One region of the Clostridium thermarum genome, then DNA from elsewhere that is predicted to be linked to it. Evidence: riboswitches for the same ligand, from Rfam matches in the RefSeq annotation. Region 1 holds a riboswitch; the other holds the start of a gene.

Region 1 (3,585 bases):
ATGTAGAATTCCTTTGTACCATATATAATATCTGTTAATTATCACCAAATAATACTGTTGATAAGTATCTTTCACCGGTGTCTGGTAATAATACAACTATTCTCTTACCCTTGTTTTCTTCCCTCTTAGCCAATTCAGTTGCTGCATAAAGTGCTGCACCAGAGGATATTCCAACTAATAATCCTTCTGCTTTTGCTACTTCTCTTGAAGTTTCAAAGGCATCTTCATTCTTAACCTTAATAATTTCATCAATAACTTCGGTGTTCAATATATCTGGTACGAACCCTGCACCAATTCCCTGTATCTTATGAGGACCTGGCTTGCCTCCTGATAGTACCGGTGAGTCAAATGGTTCAACTGCTACTATTTTAACATTAGGATTTGCAGCCTTTAATACTTCACCAACACCTGTTACAGTACCGCCGGTACCTACTCCTGCCACAAAAATGTCAACCTTGCCATCGGTATCTCTCAATATTTCCTGTGCAGTTGTATTTCTGTGTATTTCAGGATTTGCTGGGTTAGCAAATTGTTGTGGGATAAAGGCGTTAGGTATTTCTGCTGCTAATTCTTGGGCCTTTTGTATTGCTCCCTTCATACCTTCAGAACCAGGAGTTAAAACCAATTCTGCTCCCAAGGCCTTTAAGAGTTTTCTTCTTTCAATGCTCATTGTTTCTGGCATTGTCAATATTAGTCTATATCCCTTAGCTGCTGATACAAAAGCTAAACCTATTCCAGTATTTCCGCTAGTTGGCTCAATAATTACAGTACCTTCCTTAATAAGTCCCTTTTTCTCTGCAGCGGTAATCATTGCAAAGGCAATTCTATCCTTAACTGAACCGGCAGGGTTAAAATATTCAAGCTTTGCAACGACTTCAGCACCTAGTCCCTTTTTTCTGTTGTAAGATGTTAATTCTAATAGTGGTGTATTGCCTATTAAGTCTGTTAAATTCTTTGCTATCTTTGCCATTTTTATTCCTCCTAAATCATATTATATATAAACATTGTATAATTCCTATTGGTTTACTATGTATTCTATGATACTATTATATGTGTAAAGCAAAAATTTGTCAATAACAATTATCTAAATTTCTTTTATTCTTATATTTCTATTCTTTATAATGATTATTCTTTATGTTTTCTATACTAAAGAATGATTCCTTAACATTATAAAAAAAATGAAAATGCCAAAAATCTTTAGCATTTTCATCCATAACAAAATATTCATCTTACTCTAAAGCTACAGCTGCCTGTAACCTTATATATTCTACAATATTCTGCTTATCCTCTATACTCTTTTTAAAGGAATATGAAAGAGTTCCAGAGGGTTCAAGCTTGTCATTTTTTATTCTATAATAACCTTGGCTTAAGCCTACACATACATAACCGTCCTTGTATCCCTGTCCCTTATAGGTTTCCAGAAACAGCAAAACCTTCTCTCCCTCTTTAACAGCAGGGTCTTGTGCAATATCCATTTGAATAACGTTTACAGATTCACTATCCAGCAATATATTTCCTTTCAATATTTCAAGAACCTTAACTTCTGACACTTTATAATTTATCCTTTTTTCCTTTACACTATCCTTCTTGCCTATTACCTCGCCAACAATTATCATTGGAGATTCCTCAATCAATTGATCTATGTTTTCAGCATTATAAGCTTTACCAGAAATGGCCATAACTCTATTTTGGGACAATTTTATAGAAGCAGTAGCTATGGTGATTATGAGAGATATCACAAGGAATATAATGTAATATCTTCTTGTCATATGTATCACTCCCTACAAATAAATTATCACTTAACAACAATATAAGTAATTATCTGTAGGACAATTTTATCATAAACTTTGCTCATTTTTCAATATTTTCCATGCGACCTAAAGTACCAAACTTTATATGGAAAATAAGCTTATTTGTCAGGAATAAAAGAAAATTGCGTATTAACGCAATTTTTTCAAATATGAAACAGCTCCAACCTCAATAACTGATTATTCATTAAAATAATTGTATTGACAAACAATATATGTTCATGTAATATACATATAAAACCAAATATTTTAGTCTATCAAGAGTGGTGGAGGGACTGGCCCTATGAAACCCGGCAACCTGTATAAGCAAGGTGCTAATTCCAGCAGCAGTTAGCTGAAAGATAGAAGCGCCATGTTTATTGACCTCTTCTATCTGAAGAGGTTTTTTTAATGAAGAAAAACATAACTTGGGGAAAAGTTTTTCTTATAATTTTAAATTTCAAATAAAAAGGGGGCTTTTATAATGAATGATCATATGGCAGTTCTCAACGCCCATAAATACATAATTTAGATCAAGTGGAGGGAAGTTATATGCCAATTAAGATACCAAACAATTTACCTGCTAAAGAATTATTAAACAGTGAGAATATTTTTGTTATGGATGAAGACAGGGCTTATCATCAAGATATCAGACCTTTAAAAATAGCTATATTAAACCTTATGCCTATAAAGGTTACTACAGAAAACCAGTTGCTGAGGCTTTTGGGTAATACACCGCTTCAGGTGGAAATAACCCTGCTTTATCAGGAAAGCTACAAGTCAAAACATACCCCGGAGGAACATCTTATAACCTTTTATAGTACCTTCAACGAGGTAAAGGATAAGAAGTTTGATGGGCTTATTATTACCGGTGCTCCGGTAGAGCAGATGGCCTTTGAGGAAGTAGACTATTGGGAAGAGTTAGCAGCCATTATGGAATGGAGCAAGACGAACATAACCTCTACCTTTCACATTTGCTGGGCAGCTCAAGCCGGTTTATACTATCACTATAATATAGCTAAATATCCTCTCTCGGAAAAGATGTTTGGGGTTTTTCCCCACAGGATCAATTATCGAAATGAAAAGCTGGTCAGGGGCTTTGATGATGTATTCTATGCGCCGCATTCAAGACACACCGAAGTGAGAAAAGAAGACATAGCAAAAATATCTGAACTACTTATATTGACAGAATCAGAAGAGAGCGGTGTTCACATAGTTGCTTCAAAGGATGGAAAGCAGATCTTCGTCATGGGCCATTCCGAATACGATGCCAACTCCTTAAAGTGGGAGTATGACAGAGATATATCCAAGGGCTTGGATATAACAATACCTAAAAACTACTTCCCGGAAGATGATCCAACAAAAGCACCAATTGTAAACTGGCGCGGTCATGCTAATCTGCTGTTTTCAAACTGGCTGAATTACTATGTATATCAAGAAACGCCTTACTTATTATAATTAAATGTCAAGAATGAATGAAGATTTTTCTCAGTGAAGATGAGAAAAATCTTTTATTATAATTAATTATAACTCTCTTTAGCTGCTGAACATCAACCCTTACTATTATATCCTTGTAGTCTGCCCCGTTAAAGCTTATAGTCATCCCTCTCTTCTCCAAATCAAACTGGAGCTCTTCCATGCAATCAATCAAACACTTAACTATATTAATATCATTGAAATTGAATTCCAGCTTACTCAAATCCAGCTTGGAATACAGGAATAACTCATCTATTAATTTATCCGCAGCCACTGCCTTCTTGTATATGGTATTTATATACTTATTCATTTTCTCCGGGGT
Region 2 (3,585 bases), 1.4 Mb from region 1:
ATTTAGGTACAATTTTAACCGGCCTATTAATCAGCAGAGGAGCAAACTTCATACACGACCTCCTGTCCAGTGCAGGCAATATGAGCAAAAACACAAAGTTTATAAAGAATAACACCACCACTGATGAATCTGATAAAAATTAGCATGCCTTAAGATCCTGTGTTGAAAAAAATACCCAACACAGGATCTCTTCCTTAATTGTTAATTATCCATTATTAATTATTAGAAGGAGGGAACAATTGCTCCTTCATACTTTTCTTCAATAAACTTCTTAACTTCTTCTGAAGTTAGTGCCTTTGAAAGAGCCTGTATATAAGGTTTATCTTCATTACCTTTCTTTACAGCAAGTACGTTAGCATAAGGTGATTCCTTATCTTCGATAACTATAGAATCTGTTGTTGGATTTAAGCCGTTTTCCATAGCGAAGTTTGAGTTAATTATAGAAGCGTCTACATCTGCTAGGGTTGTTGGAAGCATTGGAGCCTCTAATTCTTCTATCTTTATGTTCTTTGGGTTTTCAATTATATCAAGCTTTGTAACCAGCTCGCCATCCTTAAGCTTTATTATGCCATTCTTCTCTAAGAGCCTTAATGCTCTTGCTCCGTTTGTACTGTCGTTTGGTATGGATATTGTAGCACCATCCTTAAGCTCATCAAGGCTCTTAATCTTCTTTGAATAAAGTCCCATAGGTTCCAGGTGAACTTTAACAGTATAGGTCAAGTCTGTTCCTTTCTCTGCATTTGTTGCTTCAAGATAAGGTACATGCTGGAAGAAGTTGGCGTCAAGGCTGCCTTCATTTAATTCTGTATTAGGCAGTACATAGTCAGTAAATTCTTTTATTGTAAGTGTATAACCTTCTTTTTCAAGAATAGGCTTTACAATTTCAAGAATTTCCTTATGAGGTACCGGTGTGGCTCCTACGATTATTTCCTTTTTATCATCAGATTTACCGGTTTCTGTGCCAGAAGTTACTTCATTCTTATTTGTAGTATCTCCTGCGGTTGTATTTTTCTTTGTGCATCCCCCAAATGAAAGCAAAAGAACTGCTGCTGTTACAAGTGATAAAATCTTTTTCATAAAAATAGCCTCCTTTAAATTAATGAACTTTATTTTTTTAATATTTTATATAAAAAGTTGCCCAAAGTCTGGAAAACTTGAACAATTATTATCAGTATTATTACCGTATATATTGTCAGGTCATATTTAAAACGGTAATAACCATATGTTATGGCAACATTACCAAGTCCGCCGCCTCCAACAGCACCGGCCATGGCGGAATAACCTATAACACTTATAACTGTCAGGGTTATACCCAGCACTAATGATGGAATAGCTTCCTTCAACATAACTTTAAAAATTATTTGTGAAGTAGTCGCTCCAAATGATTTGGCTGCTTCAATTATTCCATAATCCACTTCTTTCAAAGCAGATTCCATGACTCTTGCAGCAAAAGGAGCAGCACCTATGGTAAGGGGAACAATAGCTGCATCAGTACCTATAGCAGTTCCAACTATGAGTCTGGTTAAAGGCACCATAAAAACCATTAGTATAATGAAGGGAAAGGATCTTAGGGTGTTAATAATAACATCTAAGGTTTTGAATATAAATTTATTAGGTTTTAAACCTTTCTCATCGGTTAATACTAAAATAATAGCAGGTATAGCTCCGAGAATTACTGCAAAAAGCGTTGAGAGCAACACCATTTTTAAGGTTTCAATAAGGGCAGGATACAAAATTTGAACAAAAGTATCTAAAAAAGCACTTAGCATATTTTCTAATTTTAAAAGTAAACTATTCAGATGCATTACAGAACCTCCATTCCTATGCCTTTATCTTTCAGATATTGCACTATCTTGTCCTTGTGAGCCTCTTCCACATTTATTACAAGGCTGCCTAAGACATCATCTCTGAATTTTTCTAGCTTGCCCCATACTATTGAAAAGTCAATATCAAGTTCTCTGGCCATAGAAGTTATAATACTGTTTTCGCTTGACTCCTTAGAGAAGAACAGCTTTATGTTGATACCCTTGCTTGGAAGCAGCTCTTCTTCACCCAGGAGTCTCTCCAGTTCTTCCGTTGGTTTGAGGAACAGTTCTTCTACATCACCATAGCCTTTGATTTCACCATCCTCCATCAGAACAACCTTGTTACAGATTTCTTTAATTACTTCCATTTGGTGAGTGACAATTACTATTGTTATGTTTAACTTATTATTTATCTCTCTAAGCAGCTGTAATATAGATTTAGTTGTCTTTGGATCCAGAGCAGAAGTAGCTTCATCACAAAGCAGAATTTTGGGGTTAAGAGCCAAGGCTCTTGCAATTCCAACTCTTTGCTTCTGTCCACCACTGAGTTTTGTTATGCTCCAAGTTTTTTTATCTTCCAGACCAACCAGAGTCAATAATTCATCTACTTTCTGCTGGATAGTATTTTTGTTGTAGCCCCAAAGCTCCATGGGTAAGGCTATGTTCTGGAAAACATTTTTGCTGGTCATAAGGTTAAAATTCTGAAATATCATGCCCAGGTCTTTTCTTAGGTTTCTCAGTTCATTGCTTGTCAGATTTTTCACCTCTTTACCATCAATAGCTATACTTCCCTCTGTGTAACTTTCAAGACCATTAAGACATCTTAGCAGAGTAGATTTTCCGGCACCGCTGTGTCCAACTATACCAAAGATATCTCCTTTTTCTATTGAAAAGCTGACATCCTTCAAAACTTCTTTATTTGAAAAACGCTTATAGAGATTCTTTATTTCAATCATGGTGATCCTCCTAGATAGTATTCAACTATATAAATTAATAACCCGAGGATAACCCCGGGTTAGATACCGAACTATCCTTATCTGTCAGCTTTCGCTGCAGGAATTGGCACCGTGTAAATCTACCGGTTGCCGGGCTTCATAGGGCCTGTCCCTCTGCCTCTCTTGATAAGAGTTATTGAGTTTTCAGTTTTAATGATATTGATTATATATCCTATATGTTTTATAGTCAATATGTTTTTAAAATATTTTTTATTTTTTTGGTGAAAAATATAATATACTTTAATTGCAAAAGTAAATTCCACCTCTCTAGGTGGTAAGAGTGGATTTTAATTCTACAAATATGAAAGAGTATAGAGAGTGGAATTTAGTAATACAAAATATTATTATATTGATATATGCGTCATTACAGTAATCCTTGCTTGGTAAGGAAGGAGTTTTTCATTATGGCTAAATTCAAACACTTTACGTTAGAGGAAAGAGTCTCTATTGAAATAATGCTTAAAGCCTCCCTTTCTTTCAAAGCAATAGCCCGAGAGCTTGATCGAGATTGTACAACCATTTCCAAAGAGGTTAAAAATCATATCATGTACAAGCGAACAGGTTCTTACGGTAGACCTTTTAACAACTGTATTCATCGTTTAACTTGCAACCATACATATCTATGTGAGAAATCACATTGTAGAATTCGACGCTGTCGCTTTTGTTCAGATTGTTCAAAATTCTGTTCTGATTACAAAGCATATACTTGTCACTTACTCTCTAAGCCACCTTATGTGTGCAATGGATGTGCTAGCCTTACAAAATGTACTCTGGAGAAAGCAATC

The links. Region 1 has a riboswitch for S-adenosylmethionine ahead of metA (homoserine O-acetyltransferase MetA). Riboswitches for the same ligand answer to the same signal wherever they lie in the genome.
Region 2: it holds a riboswitch for S-adenosylmethionine, as region 1 does, so the genes downstream of both, FHY60_RS10380 (methionine ABC transporter ATP-binding protein) here and metA (homoserine O-acetyltransferase MetA) in region 1, are expected to answer to the same signal.

What each region holds. Positions count from the first base shown of each region.
Region 1 is NZ_CP040924.1:891,757-895,341, reverse strand. Features, by position in the region: gene cysK (cysteine synthase A) at 35-970, opposite strand; gene FHY60_RS03845 (hypothetical protein) at 1,230-1,769, opposite strand; SAM riboswitch class I at 2,060-2,156, shown strand; gene metA (homoserine O-acetyltransferase MetA) at 2,340-3,245, shown strand; gene FHY60_RS03835 (histidine kinase dimerization/phospho-acceptor domain-containing protein) at 3,253-3,585, opposite strand, start outside.
Region 2 is NZ_CP040924.1:2,291,953-2,295,537, reverse strand. Features, by position in the region: gene FHY60_RS10395 (hypothetical protein) at 1-143, shown strand, start outside; gene FHY60_RS10390 (MetQ/NlpA family ABC transporter substrate-binding protein) at 223-1,077, opposite strand; gene FHY60_RS10385 (methionine ABC transporter permease) at 1,107-1,769, opposite strand; gene FHY60_RS10380 (methionine ABC transporter ATP-binding protein) at 1,805-2,761, opposite strand; SAM riboswitch class I at 2,836-2,933, opposite strand; gene FHY60_RS10375 (IS30 family transposase) at 3,205-3,585, shown strand, end outside.